DNA from 4 places in the Priestia sp. AB genome. Region 3 is predicted to be linked to each of the others. Evidence: riboswitches for the same ligand, from Rfam matches in the RefSeq annotation. Region 3 holds a riboswitch; each other region holds the start of a gene.
What was found. A riboswitch is a leader RNA that binds a small molecule or an ion and turns the genes downstream of it on or off. The one in region 3 is predicted to bind S-adenosylmethionine.
Positions count from the first base shown of each region.

Region 1: it holds a riboswitch for S-adenosylmethionine, as region 3 does, so the genes downstream of both, POF52_RS10890 (Na+/H+ antiporter NhaC family protein) here and mtnW (2,3-diketo-5-methylthiopentyl-1-phosphate enolase) in region 3, are expected to answer to the same signal.
Region 2: it holds a riboswitch for S-adenosylmethionine, as region 3 does, so the genes downstream of both, POF52_RS05515 (sulfite oxidase-like oxidoreductase) here and mtnW (2,3-diketo-5-methylthiopentyl-1-phosphate enolase) in region 3, are expected to answer to the same signal.
Region 4: it holds a riboswitch for S-adenosylmethionine, as region 3 does, so the genes downstream of both, POF52_RS19780 (methionine ABC transporter ATP-binding protein) here and mtnW (2,3-diketo-5-methylthiopentyl-1-phosphate enolase) in region 3, are expected to answer to the same signal.

Region 1 is NZ_JAQMYN010000003.1:234,241-239,449, reverse strand. Features, by position in the region: gene POF52_RS10895 (ABC transporter permease) at 1-562, shown strand, start outside; SAM riboswitch class I at 664-770, shown strand; gene POF52_RS10890 (Na+/H+ antiporter NhaC family protein) at 856-2,166, shown strand; gene POF52_RS10885 (hypothetical protein) at 2,206-2,334, opposite strand; gene POF52_RS10880 (LacI family DNA-binding transcriptional regulator) at 2,459-3,418, shown strand; gene POF52_RS10875 (transcriptional regulator SplA domain-containing protein) at 3,504-3,752, shown strand; gene splB (spore photoproduct lyase) at 3,864-4,892, shown strand; gene POF52_RS10865 (hypothetical protein) at 5,046-5,209, shown strand, end outside.
Region 2 is NZ_JAQMYN010000001.1:1,061,009-1,066,217, reverse strand. Features, by position in the region: gene moaC (cyclic pyranopterin monophosphate synthase MoaC) at 1-373, shown strand, start outside; gene POF52_RS05520 (MogA/MoaB family molybdenum cofactor biosynthesis protein) at 386-898, shown strand; partial or broken gene POF52_RS05515 (sulfite oxidase-like oxidoreductase) at 932-1,594, opposite strand; SAM riboswitch class I at 1,670-1,776, opposite strand; gene POF52_RS05510 (hypothetical protein) at 1,921-2,289, opposite strand; gene POF52_RS05505 (YjgB family protein) at 2,772-3,350, shown strand; gene POF52_RS05500 (GNAT family N-acetyltransferase) at 3,378-4,220, opposite strand; gene POF52_RS05495 (cyclase family protein) at 4,217-4,882, opposite strand; gene POF52_RS05490 (2-methylaconitate cis-trans isomerase PrpF family protein) at 4,976-5,209, opposite strand, start outside.
Region 3 is NZ_JAQMYN010000002.1:494,850-500,058, reverse strand. Features, by position in the region: gene POF52_RS08780 (pyridoxal phosphate-dependent aminotransferase) at 1-752, shown strand, start outside; SAM riboswitch class I at 883-989, shown strand; gene mtnW (2,3-diketo-5-methylthiopentyl-1-phosphate enolase) at 1,070-2,314, shown strand; gene POF52_RS08770 (2-hydroxy-3-keto-5-methylthiopentenyl-1-phosphate phosphatase) at 2,311-2,976, shown strand; gene POF52_RS08765 (methylthioribulose 1-phosphate dehydratase) at 2,973-3,611, shown strand; gene POF52_RS08760 (1,2-dihydroxy-3-keto-5-methylthiopentene dioxygenase) at 3,627-4,142, shown strand; gene POF52_RS08755 (sugar ABC transporter substrate-binding protein) at 4,265-5,209, shown strand, end outside.
Region 4 is NZ_JAQMYN010000006.1:303,879-309,087, forward strand. Features, by position in the region: gene POF52_RS19765 (YusG family protein) at 36-281, shown strand; gene POF52_RS19770 (toprim domain-containing protein) at 463-813, shown strand; gene POF52_RS19775 (thioredoxin family protein) at 828-1,127, shown strand; SAM riboswitch class I at 1,308-1,415, shown strand; gene POF52_RS19780 (methionine ABC transporter ATP-binding protein) at 1,547-2,572, shown strand; gene POF52_RS19785 (methionine ABC transporter permease) at 2,565-3,233, shown strand; gene POF52_RS19790 (MetQ/NlpA family ABC transporter substrate-binding protein) at 3,251-4,087, shown strand; gene POF52_RS19795 (carboxymuconolactone decarboxylase family protein) at 4,210-4,575, shown strand; gene sufC (Fe-S cluster assembly ATPase SufC) at 4,815-5,209, shown strand, end outside.

The DNA.
Region 1 (5,209 bases), on a different contig from region 3:
TGTTGGAGGGTCAATGGTTGCAAAAGAGTTTGAGGCAGGTACCATTAAGCTTCTTTTAATTCGCCCTGCTAGACGTTCAACGATTTTAGCATCCAAGTACCTAACCCTCATCTTAATTAGCTTGTATTATTTACTGAGCTATTTGCTTTTTTCGTTTGTATGGGGAGCCTTGTTCTTTGGATTTACCAGTCTAGAAGGAGATGCGCAGCTGCTTAAAAATATTACGCTTACGTATGACAGTGCGTATATGGAAACGTTTATGATGATGACGTTCGCATTCATGCTGTCGTCTTTATTTAGAAACAGCGCGCTTGCTTCCAGTCTGGCTATTGTCGTAAGTATCGGGGCGAAAGCTGTAACAGGACTAGTATCACAGTTTGGTTTATGGTGGGGGAAATTTTTACTGTTCGCCAACACGAACTTTGTGCAGTATATGGACGGAATGAAGACGATGTTTGACGGCATGACAATTCCATTTTCCATTTTCATCTTGGTGGCGCATTTTGTCTTCTTTATGGGCGTGGCATGGGCAGCGTTTTTGAAACGAGACGTAGCTAATTGATGTGAGAATTTTCGCACTATATATTTTTCTAAAATAGCATTTGACAATTAAATAAAAAGAGCTTACAGTAGTGAAAGACTATTTTTAAAACAACTATAAACTTCTTATCAAGAGAGACGGAGGGACTGGCCCTATGATGTCTCGGCAACTGGCTGTACGCAGTGCGGTGCCAAATCCAGCAGACGATGTTTCGTTTGGAAGATGAGAAGGGTAATCTTATGATACAAATAAGAGACCTCTTCTTATCAATAAGAAGAGGTCTTTTTTTATTACGTAAACAAGAGGTGTTAAGAATGGAACAACAAAAAGGAAACGGCTGGGCGCTGTTACCGCTGGGCGTCTTTTTAGTCCTGTTTGTCGGATCAGGAATTATAACGGGAGATTTTTATAAGCTGCCTGTATTAGTAGCCATTATCATTGCAGCCATTGTGGCGCTGGCTATGAACCGCAAAGATTCACTTAATGTAAAAGTGGAACGTTTTGCTAAAGGAGCAGGACATCCTGATATCATTATTATGGTGCTTATTTTTATTTTAGCAGGTGCTTTTTCTCAAGTGGCTAAAGGCATGGGAGCTGTTGATTCAACGGTAAACTTAGCTCTGTCTGTGCTTCCGCAAAGCTTAGTCGTAGTCGGAATCTTTGTTATTGGCGCATTCATTTCAATTTCGATGGGAACGTCAATGGGAACAATCGCAGCGCTAGGGCCTATCGCTGTAGGGATCAGTGAGCAAGCGCATGTATCCATTACATTGGCAATTGCTGCCGTTGTTGGTGGTGCAATGTTTGGAGATAATTTATCCGTAATCTCTGATACGACTATTGCAGCAGTTCGTACGCAAAAAACAAATATGTCAGATAAATTAAAAGTGAACTTTTTTATTGTACTTCCTGCAGCGATTGTTACAGTGATTCTATTGCTTGTAATGACGCTAGGCAACACGTCATCAGTAGAAATTAAAGACTTCAGCTGGTTTAAAATCTTACCTTATGTGGGCGTCTTAGTCGCTGCGATATTTGGTGCAAACGTATTAAGTATTTTAACCGGAGGAATTGTATTGGCCGGCGTGATCGGATTAGCTGACGGAAGCTACACGCTTTCTTCTCTTGCTAAAACTGTGACAGAAGGTATTGGCGGAATGTCAGAGTTAATTATTTTATCTCTGCTAATCGGCGGAATGGTTGAGCTTATTCGCTATAATGGCGGTATTCAGTTCTTATTGAACTTATTAACACGACGTATCCAAACGAAAAAAGGCGGAGAATTCAGCATCGCTGGACTGGTAAGTTTAACAAATTTAGCAACGGCTAATAACACGATCTCAATTATTACGGCAGGTCCGTTAGCAAAAGAAATCTCTGATAAGTATTCAATTGATAATCGTAAATCAGCCAGTCTGCTTGACTTGTTTTCATGCAGCGTTCAAGGGCTTATTCCTTACGGCGCACAAATGCTTCTCGCAGCAGGATTTGCTAAAGTTTCACCGATTGAGATTATTCCATTTACATTCTACCCAATGTTAACAGCGGTTTGCGGGATCATTGCAATTGTAATTGGATTTCCTCGTTTAAATAAAAAGTCAAAGTCATCTAAAGAAGCTGCGTAATATCAAACCCTTAAAAAGAATGTTCTTTTTAAGGGTTTTTTACTGTTTAAAAAAATCAGTCGGCTTTTCATCATCTAACTCCTTCCAAAGCGTCTCGTTCTGCTTAAGTGCATAAGCCGCTCCTCCAATTTCAATTCCGCATAATAAAATGAATAATAAAATACCCATGAAATGACCTCCTTACGTAAATGAGTAAAAACACGATGGTAACGGGTTTAGCTTCTTGCTGTTTCACTTTATAATGAGAATAAAGTATGAAACGCGTTTCAGCGCAAGAGAAAAAGGTGAAAACATGACAAATATCCGAGATATCGCAAAAAAAGCTGGTGTATCTGTTTCGACTGTATCCCGGGTGCTAAATCATCATCCGTATGTAAAAGAAGAAAAACGCCGGCTGGTAGAGCAGGTTATTCACGAACTTAATTATGAACAAAACATTAATGCTGTTCACTTATCAAAAGGGAAAACAAATATGATTGCCGTCGTCTTGCCTTTTATTAATCATCCGTATTTTAGTCTGCTTTTAGAAGGAGTGGCATCTCAGGCGTTAGAAAAGCAGTATCAGCTTGTTATTTGTCAGACGAACTATGATGTGAAAAAAGAAGAAGAAGCGCTTCATATGCTAAAAACAAAGCAAGTTGATGGAGTGATTATTTGTTCTAGAGCAAGCAGCTGGAGCACGATTGAATATTATCAGCAGTACGGTCCAATAGCCGTGTGCGAAAACGTACAGAATCGTTCTATTCGCTCCGTATACGTTGATCATTATGCAGCTTTTAAGCAGGCGCTCCTGTATTTAAAAGAAAAAGGATATACGGATATTGGCTACTGTATTGGAAGAATGACGGGTACGAATAGTCAACAGCGGCAACAAGCATACAAAGAATATGTAGAAAGAATAAATCAGCCTTATCATCCGGAATGGGTTTTTCAAGGCTGTTTGAACGTGACAGATGGTGAAAAAGTGGTTGAAAAACTAGTGCAGATGAAAAATCGGCCTCAGGCGCTTTTAGTAACAAACGATCAAGTCGCTATCGGAATAAAAGCTCAGTGCGAACAAGCGGGTATTTCAGTTCCTGGTGAATTAGCTATCATTGGTTTTGATAATCATCCGCTTTCTTCTTATTTACAAATAACAACGATCGAACTTCCTCTTAAGGAAATGGGAGAAACGCTTTTTACATTAGTGGGAAGCAAGGTTCCTCAGAAAATTGAGCTCCCTTTTCGGTTTATTGAGCGTAAAAGCGTATGAATTCTTGATGATGCCATGAGGTGTTTTTACCGGATAAAATGAGCAAAAGCGGACATCATACGAGTAAAGAAAGAAGAAAAGGATGATGATCGTGGAGAAAAAAGAATATCAAGTGGGAGATCAAGTATTTGTTATTTACCGAAATCCTCATACGGCAAACGTTGCGAATATTAATCAGGCTGAAATTGTTGAACACCCTGAAAATAAAGGTGAAAAGGCGCTGTTTTTACATGAGTCTTACCATTTGTTAGCTGAAGATGATGCCGTGTATTCAACGTATGAAGAAGCTGAAAAAATGTATAATAAGATATTTGATTATGAACAATATGACTGACGCAAGGCTCTCTTAAACAGAGAGTCTTTTTTGTTTGAAAAATAATTACCAAGGATAGAGTCTTTTTATTTTTCAAACGCTATTAGTATTAGAAAAAAGGAAGTGTACATGATGATAAAACCTTTTGTACCTCAATTAGTATATATTGAGCCAGGGGCAATGGAGTACCCGCTTGGTGTTCAATTAAAAGAAAAATTTGAGAAGATGGGAATTGAGATTCGTCAAACAACTTCTCATAATCAAGTCCGTAATATACCGGGAAAAAATGATTTGCAAAAATACCGCAATGCCAAGTCGACTTTAGTAGTTGGCGTGCGTAAAACATTGAAATTTGATACATCTAAACCGTCAGCTGAATATGCAATACCATTTGCAACAGGGTGTATGGGGCACTGTCACTATTGTTATTTACAGACAACAATGGGAAGCAAACCATATATTCGCACGTACGTGAATGTTGAAGAAATATTAGGTCAAGCAGAGCAATATATGCAGGAGAGAGCCCCTCAAATAACGCGATTTGAAGCGGCTTGTACATCTGATATCGTAGGAATTGACCATTTAACACATTCATTAAAGCGCGCGATTGAATATTTTGGGGAAAGTGAACTAGGTCAACTGCGCTTTGTGACTAAATTTCATCACGTGGATCATTTATTGGATGCTAAACATAATGGTCGCACGCGCTTCCGCTTTAGCATAAATGCAGATTATGTTATAAAAAACTTTGAACCCGGTACATCTCCTCTTGATTACCGGATTGAAGCTGCTAATAAAGTTGCAAAAGCTGGATATCCACTTGGCTTTATTGTGGCGCCTATTTACATTCATGAAGGTTGGCAAGAGGGATACCGTCAGTTGTTTGAAAAGCTTGACGCCTCTATACCTGAGGAGTCCAGAGATGATATTACGTTTGAAATGATTCAGCATCGCTTTACCAAGCCGGCCAAGCGGGTAATCGAGAAAAATTATCCGAAAACAAAGCTTGAGATGAATGAAGAGGAGCGCCGCTACAAGTGGGGGCGTTACGGAATTGGAAAATATGTATACGCAAAAGATGAAGAACAAGAATTAAGAGAAACATTAGAATATTACATTGATCAGTATTTTCCAAATGCAAAAATCGAATATTTTACGTAATTATTCTACAGTAATTGAAAAGTTATTCTGACATCTTAGTCGAGATAGCTTTTCAATTTTTAATGTGAAAAAATAAATTGGTTGCTAATAAGTTGAAAAAAAGAGGTTTTTTTTATCTCTTGTCGTATTACATACAAAAGGGAGGTGACTGAGATGTTAAAAAATGAAGAGTTTGCGCTAACAAAAGAATTAACAAGCGAACAGCAAGAAGTTGCACGAAATTTTATTCAAGTGTTGTTCCAAGAAGATTTATCTGAATTTTGGAACATATTATGTGATATCGATAAGTCTCGTATTTACGGCTTGTATGAAGCAAA
Region 2 (5,209 bases), on a different contig from region 3:
AATTCACGAAGCGATTGTAGAACATAAAATTGGAAAAGGCGACGTCCTTGCTGTTGCACAAGTAGCGGGAATCATGGCAGCAAAACGCACGTCTGACATTATTCCGATGTGTCACCCCCTTCTATTAAAAGGCGTAAACCTTTCATTTGACTGGGATACAAGCAATAATCAGTACCGTTTATTAATAGAAGCAACGGTTAAAACGGAAGGCTCAACAGGCGTTGAAATGGAAGCTTTGACCGCTGCTTCTGCCTGCGCTCTAACCGTTTATGATATGTGCAAAGCCATTGATAAAGGAATGATTATTGGCGAAACGTATTTACTTGAAAAATCAGGCGGTAAAAACGGTGATTACAAGCGCACCGAAGCGTAAAGGAGGTACATAATGAGCGTACATGAACATAAATCTAAAGCAACTCAGCCCGTTCGCTGCAAAGTCATTACGGTATCAGACACACGTACGAAAGAAACCGATAAAAGCGGCGCGCTAATGATCCAGCTTCTGAAAGAACACGACATGCAGATCGTTTCCTATGAAATTGTAAAAGACGACCAAACGTCGATTCAACAAGCCATACTTGCTGGCTGCAGTGATGAGAACATTGACCTTGTTCTCACAAACGGCGGCACCGGCATTACAAAACGAGACGTCACAATTGAAGCCGTTCAAGCGCTGATTCATAAAGAAATCGTTGGATTTGGCGAGCTGTTTCGCATGCTGAGCTACACCGAAGATATTGGCAGCGCAGCAATTATGAGCCGGGCAATTGCCGGGACGATTAACGAAAAAGCCGTTTTTTCTATACCAGGATCAAGCGGTGCGGTTCGTCTAGCCATGACCAAGCTGATTTTACCTGAACTTCGCCACGTTGTGTGGGAATTAAACCGCCAGCGCTGACAAAATGCCTATGCACACACATAGGCATTTTTATTAATCATAGTCTTTATGTACCCACTCATCTTCTGGAATGCCCAAATCTTCTCCGGAAAAACGCTCTTCTTTAAACGGATCTCCTCTAAGATGAAAGCCGTTTTGCTCCCAAAAGCCAGGATGATTTTCATCAATAGCTTCAAAGCCTCGAAGCCATTTAACACTTTTCCAAAAGTACAAATGCGGAACAACCAATCGCAGCGGATATCCGTGCTTAGCTGTAAGCGGCTCTCCGTTAAAGGAATGAGCGAGAAGAATATCGTCTCTCAGTAAATCTTTTACCTCAATGTTTGACGTATAGTCATTATCTCCATGCAGCATGATGTATTTACTTTTTAACTCCACGCCAACTGCTTTTAAAAAGTCTGTAAACAGCACGCCCGTAAATTCATTATCAAGCCTTGTCCATCTCGTTACGCAGTGAATATCACATTTCACCGTTATTTGCGGCATGTCCAATATATCTTGATACGAAAGCGTCACTTCTTTGTTTACTAATCCAAACACTCGAAGCGTCCACTCCTCTAAGTTATACTCCGGCACGTCCCCTTCATGTAAAATTGGAAATCGCTCCGTTACTACCTAACCCGGAGGCACTCGTCCTTCATACTTTGCATCAATTTCCGGTGTTTTCATTCGTTTAATACGGTCTGCTTTGTTCAAATTATCACCTCGTTATTTTTTGTACATAAAAAGCCCTTCCTTAAATAAATAAGGAAGAGCTTTGTTTCAGCTTCTTCCTTATCTCTAAGAGCGATACACTCTTAAGGATTTGGCACCATTCTGTCATAGACAGCGGTTGCCGGGTTTCACAGGGCCAGTCCCTCCACCTCTCTTGATAAGGAAACAAATTGTATTTGTTTTATGTAATAAAGTCAGTATTAAGCTTTTTGTCATAATTGTCAATATTATTTTTCTTTTCCGCCAAAAAACTTTAAAGACAGATAGGGTTATAAGGTTTTAGTCTACTAAAATACCATGTAAAGCCTTTACCCTTCTCCATCAATCATCGTATACTTCCTGGCAAAGCGCTTGTAGTAAATTTGCTCATCCTCTTGTCCATCGTTAAAAACAAGTCGGTTATGATTAATATCTTTTTCTTTTAATACATAGCCTTTTTCATTCATCATATGAATATATTCATCTAAATGTCCTTTTTTCACCATATAATGAAGAGCATCGTCCGAATCTGCAGTCCTTGCTACACCTTGGCTTCCCACTTCTAACTTGAATACAGCTGTTGCTGTTTGAACGGGACGATAATCTCCAAACACTCTTTCCCAATTTAAGAGCAGCAGCGCGCCGGAAATTATTATACATCCTCCGGCCGCCACAGTTAGTACAAATCGTTTTGACACTACTTTCTCTCCTTTACATTCTTTTTCTTCTATTTAATACAACGGATTGCCCTAAACTTGTTTTTACGCCAAGTCCTAGATACACGGCAGCAATATATATATTTAACAAATACTTGATTTACTGTATCATACTTACAATTATTATCTAGTTTTTTATAAAACATTAGAACCCTCTCTATATTACGTTTTTTTTACCTAATAAAGGAACAGAAACCAATCTTTTCACCTATGATAAATGAATCGTTTTTTGCTTTTTACTTTAACTGACGTTTATATTCTGAAAGGCGTGTTACATTATATATATCAGTTACCAACTCAAACAAGACTCCTTGACTATTCCCACAAAGGTTTACCTATGCGGATGCTGCCTACCCCGCAAAGGGGGCGGCAGATGCTTAGGTCTAGCAACTCGGAGCTACCTGCTCTTTAGGTAGGTCCGAGTTGCTAAATCGATATAAATAAAGGAGGAAACGATTGTGAAAATGAAACAACGTTTTTCAAAAGTAGCTGCTGCTGCGACGATTACAGGAATTGCTGCGTTTGGATTTGCTCCCGTCGCTCAGCTTGATACAACAGCCCACGCAGCTACATCTCAAGAAACAAGCAGCCAAAGTCAAACAGCTGTAAAAAACATTAACGAAATTTATAACGCCGCAGTAAAAGGTGAAGTGCCACGCTTAACGGCAGACTTCAAAATTAGCAAAACACTGCGTCAAGACGTTCGCGATCAGTTCGGTCCCCCGCCTGAAGGTTCATCAAACAACTTTGACTACTATCATGCGGAAATGGGTCACCCTGGATACGCATTTGGCTATGATCAAAATAACGTCATTAACGAAATCCGCTATTTTGGTACAAATGTAGAGCGTCAAACAAATCTAGGCTCCATCACGCAAGCTAACTTAAAGAAAGAATTAGGTCAGCCGAACTTTACAGGCAAAGTAAAAGGTGATGGTACTACTCAAACGAAGTACACCTATCACGCCGGCGCCTATGATCTTGAATTCATTTTTGATGATAGCAAAACGTTAAATCACGTTAATTTAGTTAAAAAACCTTAAGTAATAGAAAAAGTAGCAGACAGCCTGCTACTTTTTTTCATGAAGTAAAACTAATGCGGAATCGGCTACGTGTTCATAGCCAATTTCCATGTAAATCTTGTTAGACGTAGGATTTGTCATATCTGTGTATAGACTTGTTGTTTGAAATCCCTTGTCTAGCATAAGCTGAGAAAGCGTGGACACACAGCTTGAGGCATAGCCTTTTTTACGTTCTTTTTGAGGCGTGTATACAAAGTTAATCGTAATGTTATGGGCCGTTGGACGCGTAGCATTGGCAATCGACACATACTCACCGTTCACTTCCCATAAAAATAGCCGTTCTGCTTTAATAAAAGCTTCTCCTGTTTTGACAGCTTGTTCTTTTGATACAGGGTCTCCAATGACGCCCATAAACTCCCAAATCCATTCTGTCACGAGCGGAAGGTGTTCCAATCTTGCTTTTACCAGCACTCCGTCAGCGTCCGAAGCTTTTTTTACTTTGTCTAGCCGATAAATGCGCTGATCCATTTTTAAAGAAGCTTCTTGATTTTTTAAATCTGCTAGTTTTTGAGAAAGATATAAAACCATTTGTCTTTCTCCAACTAAGCCCGGTATGTCGATTTCTTGTAACAGCTCTGCCGCTTCGCTTAGTTCACCCTCCGTTAGCTGCTGTATTTGAGACAGTATGATTTGCTTAGGATGGGTTTGCAGCAACACAAGCGCAGCACGGCTGTCTTTTAAAATAACACCCATAAAATTTGGTTTGCTGTTTTCCTGCACGCTGTGTAAAATGCCGAGCGCTAAGTTATGAAGAACTTCATTCTTTGATAAAAGCGGCTCTACTTGGTTTTTAAATTCCTGCACTTCTCTATATCTATGTAACTGGATCATTTTCTTTCTACCTCCGCAAATGCTCTTACCGGAAACGTTCCAACTCCTTTTATTTTAGGAGGCACGGCGTAAAATAAAAAGGACTCGGTTAGTTGATCTAAGTGACATAAGTGTTCAGCAATTACAATGTCCGCTCCTAACAGCAGCGTATGAGCTGGTCTTGCTTTTCCTTTTGTATCATCAATATTCATCGAATCAATTCCAACAAGAGCGGGCTGTTGAGACACTAAATAAGCTGCCGCGCTTTCTGTTAAGTATGGATGATTTTCTAAATAATCGGCTGTATTCCAGTAGCGATCCCATCCTGTATGAATTAATATCGCTTTGCCTTTTACATCTACATGTTGAAAATGAGATTCATCAATCGCTTTTAAAGTCGTGTCAACTGAAACGACTATTCCTTCTAACCCGGCTGTTTTATCAATAGCCGTTTGAGCTAAATCCGCTCCGTCTTTGTATCTGTGAAACGGCACGTCAATATATGTACCTGTATTCGTGACCATTTCAATTTTACCGATTTGAAATTCAGTGCCTGGTTCATAAAGCTTTCTAGACTCTTCCCGGCTTAAATAGTCGCAAATGATCGGTGCCGGCAAGCCTTTATGTGTGATAACTCCGTCTTCAATGATGTGGCTTAGATCAATATACGTTCTTTTTTTCATACATCCACCCACTTTTTCAATATTCAGTAAAAATATTCTAACATAAAAAAGCTCTTCCTAGTTTCCTAGAAAGAGCTTTTTTAGAGAACGTTATTAACTTGATAAACATACATCATACGTATGCTTTGTATAAACAAATCCTTCAAAAATAAGACGGGCTGTACGCACTACTTTGATTCCGTTAACCTGTCCATCTTTTAGATCCACACTGGTTTCCATAATTCCCATTGGATGAGCAAGTCGAACGGTATCACCTTTTAATTGAACCATTTCTGACGGAAGCGTGCCTTTTGTATAGATAGCCGCCGTTGTACAAATTGCTCCTGT
Region 3 (5,209 bases):
CCAAGATGGAAGTGATGCCTCTCACGGCTGAAAATCATTTTCTACCCGTATACGAAGAGATAAGTGAACGTGCTAAAGAACAGGCAAAGCTCATGTTTTTAAACTATCCGAATAATCCTACTGGTGCAGTGGCAACGGCAGAATTTTTTGAAGACACCGTGGCGTTTGCTGCCAAGCACGATATTTGTGTGGTACACGACTTTGCTTACGGAGCAATTGGGTTTGATGGTAAAAAGCCAATCAGTTTTTTACAGACTCCTGGTGCAAAAGAGACGGGAATTGAAATTTATACTCTTTCTAAAACGTATAACATGGCGGGATGGCGAGTTGGATTTGCTGTAGGAAATGAAAGTGTAGTAGAAGCTATTAATCTTCTTCAAGATCATATGTATGTCAGTCTCTTTGGGGCCGTTCAAGAGGCAGCAGCCGCAGCTCTGTTGGAATCTCAACAATGTGTGAATGATTTAGTTAAGCGCTATGAATCTAGACGCAATACCTTTATTCAAGGGCTTCGAGAAATTGGTTGGGATGTTACATCTCCAGCAGGCTCCTTTTTTGCATGGCTAAAAGTTCCTGAAGGATATACTTCCGAACAGTTTTCAGATTTACTCCTTGAAAAAGCCCACGTTGTGGTTGCTCCTGGTGTAGGCTTTGGAACATATGGTGAAGGCTATGTGCGCGTAGGACTGCTGACGGATGAAGAGCGCATGAGAGAAGCTGTATCTCGAATAAAAAAATTAAATTTATTTTAAAAACGCATTGACAATCCTTTTTGAGTTGGCTTAATATGTAAGAAGTTAACGAGATTAATAACCGATAAATCCTAGCGGTATTTTTTATTTAGTATATAATCTACGAATTCAATTTAAATAAATAGCAACTTTCTTATTAAGAGTAGGTGGAGGGACTAGCCCGATGAAGCCCGGCAACCGACTTAACGCATGTTAAGCACGGTGCTAATTCTTGCAGCAGCAGCTGAGAGATAAGAAGAGCAACGAAAACCTCTTCTTAATCACAGAAGAGGTTTTTTTTATTAACGATATTAAACAGCAAGGGAGTTTTTAGCATAATGAGCGAAATCGTTGCAAGCTACTTACTACATGATAATAAAGGAAATTTTCATAAAAAAGCGGAAGGAATCGCTTTAGGACTAACCGTCGGCTCATGGACAGATCTGCCGCTTTTAGATCAGCAGCAGCTTCAAAAGCATAAAGGGCGCGTCGTGTCCGTAACTGAGCTTCAAGATTGCGAACGTGTAAACGGATATTTAGGCGGAGAAATTAAGCAGGCTATTGTCAAAATTGCTTATCCAACTGCCAACTTTTCAAGAGATTTACCGGCTATTTTAGTTACGGTTTTCGGAAAACTATCACTTGATGGAAAAGTGAAATTATTAGACTTGGATTTTCCTGATGAATTATTAGCTGAATTCCCAGGACCGCGCTTTGGAATAGAAGGTATCCGAGAGAAACTAGGCGTTTATGACCGTCCGCTTGTGATGAGTATTTTTAAAGGCGTGATTGGAAGAGATATGACGTACTTAACAACTCAGCTGCGTGAGCAAGCGCTTGGCGGAGTGGATTTGGTTAAAGACGACGAGATTTTGTTTGATAGTGAACGAACACCTTTTGAAGCTCGCGTTACAGAAGGAAAAAAAGTACTGAATGAAGTATACGAAAAAACGGGACACCGCACGCTGTATGCTGTTAATTTAACGGGACGAACGTTTGAGTTAAAAGAAAAAGCGAGAAAAGCAGCTGAGCTAGGAGCCGATGCTCTTTTATTCAACGTATTTGCTTACGGGTTAGACGTACTGCAGGCACTTCGAGAAGATGATGAAATTAACTTGCCGATTATGGCACACCCAGCTGTTAGCGGAGCGCTTACGCCGTCAGAGTTTTACGGTTTTTCAAATTCATTGCTGCTTGGAAAGCTATTGCGTTTAGCCGGAGCAGATTTCTCACTGTTTCCATCACCATACGGAAGCGTAGCGCTTTCTCTTGAAGATACGACAGGCATTGCCTACGAATTAACGCGTCCTGTATACAAATATAAGCAGTCTTTCCCGGTTCCTTCAGCAGGAATTCATCCTGGAATGGTACCGCAGCTTGTGAAGGACTTTGGAATCGACAGCATTATTAATGCAGGAGGCGGAGTTCACGGTCATCCAGACGGAGCTATCGGAGGAGGAAAAGCATTCCGTGCGGCGATAGATGCAGTACTCTCTCATCAAACACTAGCCGAAAAAGCTGAAGAATCAAAAGAGTTGCAAAAAGCTTTGCAACTATGGGGAACAGTAGAGGTGAAAGCATGACATCGTTAAAAATCTTTTGTGACTTTGATGGAACAATTACAAATAGCGATAACATTATTGCTATTATGAAACAATTTGCTCCTCCGGAGTGGGAAAGTATTAAAGACGACGTGTTGGCACAGCGCGTCTCCATTCAAGAAGGAGTTGGGCAAATGTTTGCCTTGCTCCCCGTGGAATTAAAAGAAGATATTATTTCTTATATTTTAGAGACGTCTGCTATTCGAGATGGATTTGATGATTTTATTGCCTATACAAAAGAGCACCATATTCCGCTTTATATTGTAAGCGGAGGAATTGACTTTTTTGTAAAACCACTTTTGGGAAATCGAGTTGCAGAGGAAATGCTCTACTGCAACGGATCTAATTTTTCCGGTGAGCATATTTCCATTACGTGGCCTCATACATGTGATAAACAGTGTACAAATGACTGCGGCTGCTGTAAGCCAACGATTATTCGCCATCTTGCAGATGAAAGAGATCATACGGTTGTTATTGGCGATTCAATTACGGATTTGCAGGCTGCCAAATTAGCTGATACGGTCATTGCACGTGACTTTTTAATTGAAAAATGTGAAGAGCTATCTCTACCGTATCGTCCTTTTTCTACTTTTTATGATGTAATTCATCATTTACAAGAATTAACAGAAGAGGTGAAAGCATGAGTATTATGGCTCAGCAAAGGTTGCATGAGCTTGCGGATATAAAAGATGAGTTGGCAGAGCGCGATTGGTTCTTCGGTACAAGCGGAAACTTAGCAATTAAAGTGGACCAAAATCCGACAACTTTCTTTGTATCAGCAAGTGGAAAAGACAAAAGAAAACGTACAAATGAAGATTTTTTATTAGTTGATCAATACGGAAAGCCTGCAGAAGACACGCATTTAAAGCCTTCTGCTGAAACGCTTTTACACGTTAAGATTTACGATTTAACGAATGCTGGGTGCAGTCTTCATGTACATACAATCGACAACAACGTGATCTCCGAACTGTACGGAGATGAAGGCGTTATTTCATTCAAGGGTCAAGAAATTATTAAGGCGCTAGGGATTTGGGAAGAAGATGCGGAAATTACTGTTCCGATTATTCCGAATTACGCAGATATTCCGACACTAGCAGAAGAGTTTTCTCATCATATAAAAGGCGATCAAGGCGCGATTTTGATTCGTAACCATGGGATTACGGTATGGGGAAAAAATGCATTTGAAACAAAAAAAGCGCTAGAAGCCTATGAATTTCTATTTAGCTACCACGTCAAATTACTATCACTTAAAGGCATTAAGCCAAAGGTGCATTTATAAAAGGAGGAAACAACAATGGCGCACATTCGCTTACATGTAAACAATAAAAGAATTGAAACTCAAGAGGAAGTATCAGCTTTTCTGGCAAACAATGAAGTTATTTATGAAAACTGGGACATTACAAAACTTCCAGAAAATCTTCGTGAAAAATATGATTTAACTGATGAAGAAAAAACAGAAATTTTAAACGCTTTTGGTGAGGATATTAAAGATATTTCTGAACGCCGCGGCTATAAAGCTCAAGATGTTATCTCGTTATCGGAATCTACACCAAATATTGATGAATTGTTAAAAAACTTTCAGCGCAAGCATATTCACACAGATGACGAAGTTCGCTTTATTGTAAGCGGTCATGGAATCTTTGTTATTCAAGGAAAAGACGGCGAATTTTTTGATGTTGAATTAGAGCCGGGCGATTTAATTTCAGTACCAGAAAACATTCTTCATTACTTTACATTAATGGAAGATCGCAAAGTAGTCGCTGTCCGAATTTTCGTGACAACTGAAGGATGGGTACCTATTTACGCATAACAACTACTTGTAAAGCATAGGTCATCATCACCCCGCTTTTACATCTAAAAGCGGGGTATTCTTTGGATTATTATAAAACAAACTATTTTTATATGAATAATAAGTTTAATGGGAGGAACATCATGAAAAAGAGTAAAAAAATGCTGTGGCCACTTACTTTGCTCGTGCTTCTAATCTTTGCACTGGCTGCCTGCACGAAAGAACAGCCAAGTCTAAACGAGAAAGCACAGGCAGCTCCAGCGCAGCAAGCGGCTTCTGCTAAGCCTGTACAGCAAGAAGGAAAAAAGGTTACGAAAGATACAAAAATTGCGCTTATTTCTGAATTCACGTCAGGCACTCACGCTGCTCAGTACATAACAGGTGTGACAAAAGCGGCTAAAAAAGCAGGGGTACAGCTATCTGTTTCTGATTCAAACAATGATCAATCCAAAATGGCTGCTTATTTAGACACGGCTATTAACCAAAATGTTGACGGTATTATGATTGACCACGGCCGGGCTGAAACCCTTGAACCTGGCGTGAAGCGAGCGATTGCAAAAGGAATTCCCGTTATTGCAACAGACGTAGAATTAAAAGTAGAAGACGTTACAACAATTGACCAAGACGATTATATGCTTGCGCTGCAGGGTCTGAAACAAATGATGCAGGACATTAATGGAAAAGGAAACATTGTATATGCGTTTGTTGGAGGCTTTGCGCCGATGGAAAAGCGCGACAGCATTTATAAAATTATGATGAATCGCTATCCAGATGTAAAACAAATTGCTACGTTTGGAAGTGCAACGGACAACACCTCATTAGACACACAAAATAAAATGGCAGCTGTGTTGAAGCAGTATCCAAATAAAGGAGACATCGCGGCCGTATGGGCACCTTGGGACGAATTTGCAAAAGGAGTAACAAGAGCGATTAAAGAAGCAGGACGAGACGAGATTAAAGTGTACGGAGTAGACTTATCTGATGAAGATCTGCAAATGATGCAGGCAAAAAACAGCCCTTGGAAAGCGTCAGCTGCCGTAAATCCAGCTTCAGTAGGAGAAAAGCAAGTTGACCTGCTTCTTAAAAAG
Region 4 (5,209 bases), on a different contig from region 3:
CTCTATTAGTAAACAAGCTAAAGGAGTGTCTTTTTATGTTTGAAAAACAAAAAATGGACGTTACAGATCGCGTTACAGCTAAATTTCATGACGGCGGCATGAAATTATATGTTGATAAGCAGCCAATTGGTGAAGTTAGTTACGGAACAAGCGGCAATGAATACCGCTTTGAAGAAGGATATTCGCAAGAAAATAATAAGTTCTACCAATATACGGATGTACAAAAGCAAGGTGAAACGCAAAAATATACAGACTGCGACGAAGAAGCAGGATGGTGCTAAACAGTGGCAACTGCCGCTGTTTTTCTTGTTTTATGGAAACAATATGGCTTAAGCTGCCTTTTAAAACAGTTCTTTCTTGCAAATTTCTTTTAAAAAACAGGTGAACTGTGATACATTAACGAATATTGTATAGCATAAAGAAATGATGTTACTATACAACTGACGATTATGGGTGATGAAAATGGGGCTAATTGAAATTGAAAAAGTAATTATTGTTGAAGGAAAATCAGATAAAAAACGTATCCAAGATATCATTCGAGAACCAATTGAAATTATTTGTACAAACGGTACGATTAGTTTATCAAAGCTGGATGAAATTATTGACTTTACGTTTAACAAAGAGGTATACATACTCGTTGACTCTGATGATTCAGGGAATAAGCTAAGAAAACAATTTAAACGAGAGCTTCCGGAAGCAGAGCATCTATATATTGATAAAATGTACCGAGAGGTTGCTGCCGCCCCTAGACATCACATAGCAACAGTATTACTGAGTGCCAATATCGATGTTAATGCAGAATTTTTAACATAAAAGGAATGAGCAACATGCAAGAATGGAGCGAAAAACAGCTTGACGATCAGTTAAAAGAAGGACAAAGAGCGTTTATCTTTTTCCATACACCTTTTTGCGGGACATGTCAGCTGGCAAAAAAAATGTTAACCGTAGCAGAAGCGATGCTGCCCGGTGTGACCATCGGAATGAGCAATTTAAATTATATGCCTTCAAAAGCAGAAGTATTTTCAATTGAAAGTGTACCTTGTTTGATTGAAGTGAAAAATGGCGAAATGGTAAAAAAACTCTATGCGTTTCATTCCATCGAGCACGTACTTGAAGAGCTTCGATAATCAAACGTTTGTTTAAAATGAAGAAATTGAAAGAGAGCAAACCGTTGGGGCTGTTGAAATATTGGGATATTATCCCAAGAACAAAATCTGTTGACAGCCTATCTGACACATGCTAAAATCACACTCATGAATGTTCATAAATGAATGAATATTTCCCAAAAACAAAATAATTGTTGCGAACTCTTATCAAGAGAGGTGGAGGGACTGAGCCCTGTGAAACCCGGCAACCGTCAGACTAACTGAAATGGTGCCAATTCCTGCAAAGCTATGCGCTTTGAAAGATGAGAGAAAGGATTAAATATAGAGCCTTTCTGTCATGCGCAGAGAGGCTTTTTTGATGGGGAAAATTGTTTTACGGCTTTTTCATCCTATAGGGCAATCTAACATAATTAAGTTTTTACTAAAGAAGGTGAAGAAATATGATTACATTAACAGACGTTACAAAAATTTATCAGGCTAAAAGCGGTCAAGTAACAGCTGTTGATAATGTGAATCTAACCGTTAATCAAGGTGAAATTTACGGAATTATTGGTTATAGCGGAGCGGGGAAAAGTTCTTTAATTCGCTTGCTAAACGGGTTAGAAACACCAACGACAGGAACGGTCGAAGTAGCAGGTAATGATATTGGAAAAATTAAAGGCGGAAAACTCAGAAAAGCTAGACAAGAAATTAGTATGGTGTTTCAGCACTTTAATATCTTGTGGTCGCGTACGGTGCGAGAAAATATTGCCTTTCCGTTAGAAATAGCAGGGATCTCAAAAGAAAAAAGAATGAAAAAAGTAGACGAGCTTATCAAGCTAGTCGGGCTTGAAGGGCGTGAAAATGCTTATCCATCACAGCTTAGCGGTGGACAAAAGCAGCGTGTTGGTATTGCTCGAGCGCTAGCCAATAACCCAAAAGTATTGCTGTGTGATGAAGCAACATCAGCGCTTGATCCTCAAACGACAGATTCCATTTTAGATCTGTTAGTAGATATTAATGAGAAGCTAGGGTTAACCATTGTATTGATTACTCATGAAATGCACGTTATTCGTAAAATTTGTCATCGGGTAGCTGTTATGGAAAATGGAGCAGTGGTAGAAGAAGGGCAAGTGCTAGAAGTGTTCCGAAAACCTAAGCAGCCGATTACAAAACGATTCGTTCAACAGATTTCTGAACCAGAAGAAACGTTTGAAACAATTGAACAAGTACAGGAGTTATATCCAAGCGGGCAAATTATTCAGCTGACGTTTGTTGGCGGAAAAGCAGAGCAACCGCTCATTACAACGATTTTAAAACAGTTTGATGTAACGATTAATATTTTGCAAGGAAAGATTTCTCATACACAAACAGGTTCATACGGAACGTTGTTCGTTCATTTAGACGGAGAATTAACAGAAGTTGAAAAAGTCATTGCATACATTCATGAGCAGCAGGTAGAAGTGGAGGTAATGACAAATGCTTGAGAAACTATTTCCAAATGTTATTTTAGATGATTTTATTCAAGCGACAAATGAAACACTATATATGACGGCTATTTCAGTTATAGCCACGTTTGTTCTAGGTATTTTATTGGGCTTGCTTTTATTTTTAACGTCCAAAGGACAGCTTTGGCAAAACAAACCTTTATATGCCATTGTGTCAGCAGTTGTAAATATCTTTCGTTCCATTCCATTCATTATTTTAATTGTTTTACTGATTCCATTTACCAAAGCATTGGTAGGAAGTATTTTAGGTGCTAATGCAGCGTTACCTGCTTTAATTGTTGGAGCAGCACCATTTTATGCGCGTCTTGTAGAAATTGGTCTGCGTGAAATTGATAAAGGTGTTATTGAAGCTGCTAAATCAATGGGAGCAACAACAAGTACTATTATCTTTAAAGTGCTGTTACCTGAATCGCTGCCAGCTTTAATTTCTGGTTTGACGGTAACGACGATTGCATTAGTCGGCTATACGGCAATGGCGGGTGTGATTGGAGCTGGAGGTCTTGGAAACCTTGCATATTTAGAAGGATTCCAGCGCAGTCATAATGACGTAACGCTAGCCGCTACAATCTTAATTTTGATTATTGTATTTATTATCCAACTTATTGGGGATGCGATTACTGCAAAAATTGATAAAAGATAAAGGGAGGATTATTTATTATGAAAAAATGGCTTTCGGCTTTAGCATTAACATCTGCACTAGTAGTAGGATTAGCTGCGTGTGGATCTAACAATGGATCAAAAGATGAAAAGAAAATTGTCGTGGGTGCATCTAATACGCCTCATGCTGAAATTTTAGAACAAGCAAAACCGATTTTAGAAAAACAAGGAATTGACTTAGAAATTAAAAAATTCCAAGATTACATCTTACCGAACACAGCTCTTGCAAACAATGAAATTGATGCAAACTACTTCCAGCATGTTCCTTATATGAATTCAGTATTAAAAGATCACAAGGGTGAAAAAGGGTATGATTTCGTAAGTGCCGGTGCCATTCATATTGAACCAATTGGTATCTACTCTAAAAAATACAAAAGCTTAAAAGATCTTCCGAAAAACGGTACAGTTATTATGCGTGATGCGGTAGCAGAGCAAGGACGTATATTGTCGATTTTTGAAAAAGCTGGCGTGATCAAATTAAAGCCAGGCGTAAAGAAAATAGATGCACAAATTAAAGATATTGTAGAAAACCCTAAAAATTTAAAATTTAAAGCCGATGTTGAAGGCGGATTGTTACCTCAAATGTACAAAAACAATGAAGGTGACGCTGTTGTTATCAATGCTAACTATGCTATCGATGCTGGTTTAGATCCAGTAAAAGATCCAATCGCAGTTGAAAGCAAGGAAAATAACCCTTATGCAAACATTATTACGGTTCACAAAGGCGACGAAAATAAAGATACGGTGAAAGCTTTAGTAAAAGTTCTTCACTCTAAAGAAATTCAGGACTACATTAAAGAAAAATACAAAGGCGGAGTACTGCCGGTAAATAAATAATAGAAGAAAAGCGCTTGCCCACTCTGGGCAAGTGCTTTTTTTGTATGCGGGAAAACGAATAACTCTTATTTTTCTCACGCATACTAACCGTGAAAACTTTACTGATGATGGGAGCTGACGTTATGCAGCAAGAGGCACGTCATTCAACTGAGCAAGCACTTCATGATTATAAAATGGGTGTTGGGAAATTTAGCGAAAAATTGCCGGAAGTAACAAAAACGTTTAATGCGTTTACTGAAGCATGTTTTGGAGAAGGTTCTCTTTCTAAAAAAGAAAAGCAGTTAATCGCGTTAGGAATCAGCGTAGTAGCTCAAGACGAGTACTGTATGATTTATCATACAAAAGGCTGCATTGATCAAGGTGCAACTGAACAAGAAATTTTAGAAGCATGCGGAGTGTCAGCAGCATTTGGCGGAGGCGCAGCGATGAGTCAGTCCGTTACGCTTGTCCAAGAGTGTATTTCAGAACTGACTAGCCACACGCACTAAGTAAATAAAGAGGGTAAAAAAGCTTGTCTTAGAAGGCTCTATGGAGTCTTTTAAGGCAACTTTTTTATGAGTGGATTTAGTCTTGAAAAATGTACATAATGGTTTAAAACCTTTTGGGTCAAAAGGTTGCTATAAGTTTTCATTTGTTATAAGATTGTAATGAGAATAAAATGAGAATAATTAAAAAGATATAGGTATATCGTTTTTTACTATATACGTCTATAACTGGAGGTTTTAATATGGCAGGGTCAACTTTAACAATTAAAGATCTTCATGTTGCAATTGAAGGTAAAGAAATTTTAAAAGGTGTTAATTTAGAAGTTAAGGGCGGCGAAATCCATGCAATCATGGGACCAAACGGTACTGGTAAATCAACATTATCTTCAGCAATCATGGGACATCCTAAATACGAGGTTACACAAGGAAGCATCACGCTAGACGGCGAAGATGTACTTGAGATGGAAGTAGATGAGCGCGCTCGTGCAGGTCTATTCCTAGCGATGCAATATCCAAGTGAAATCAGCGGTGTAACAAATGCAGACTTCCTACGTTCAGCAATCAATGCTCGTCGTGAAGAAGGCGAAGAAATTTCACTAATGAAATTTATCCGTCAATTAGACAAAAACATGGATTT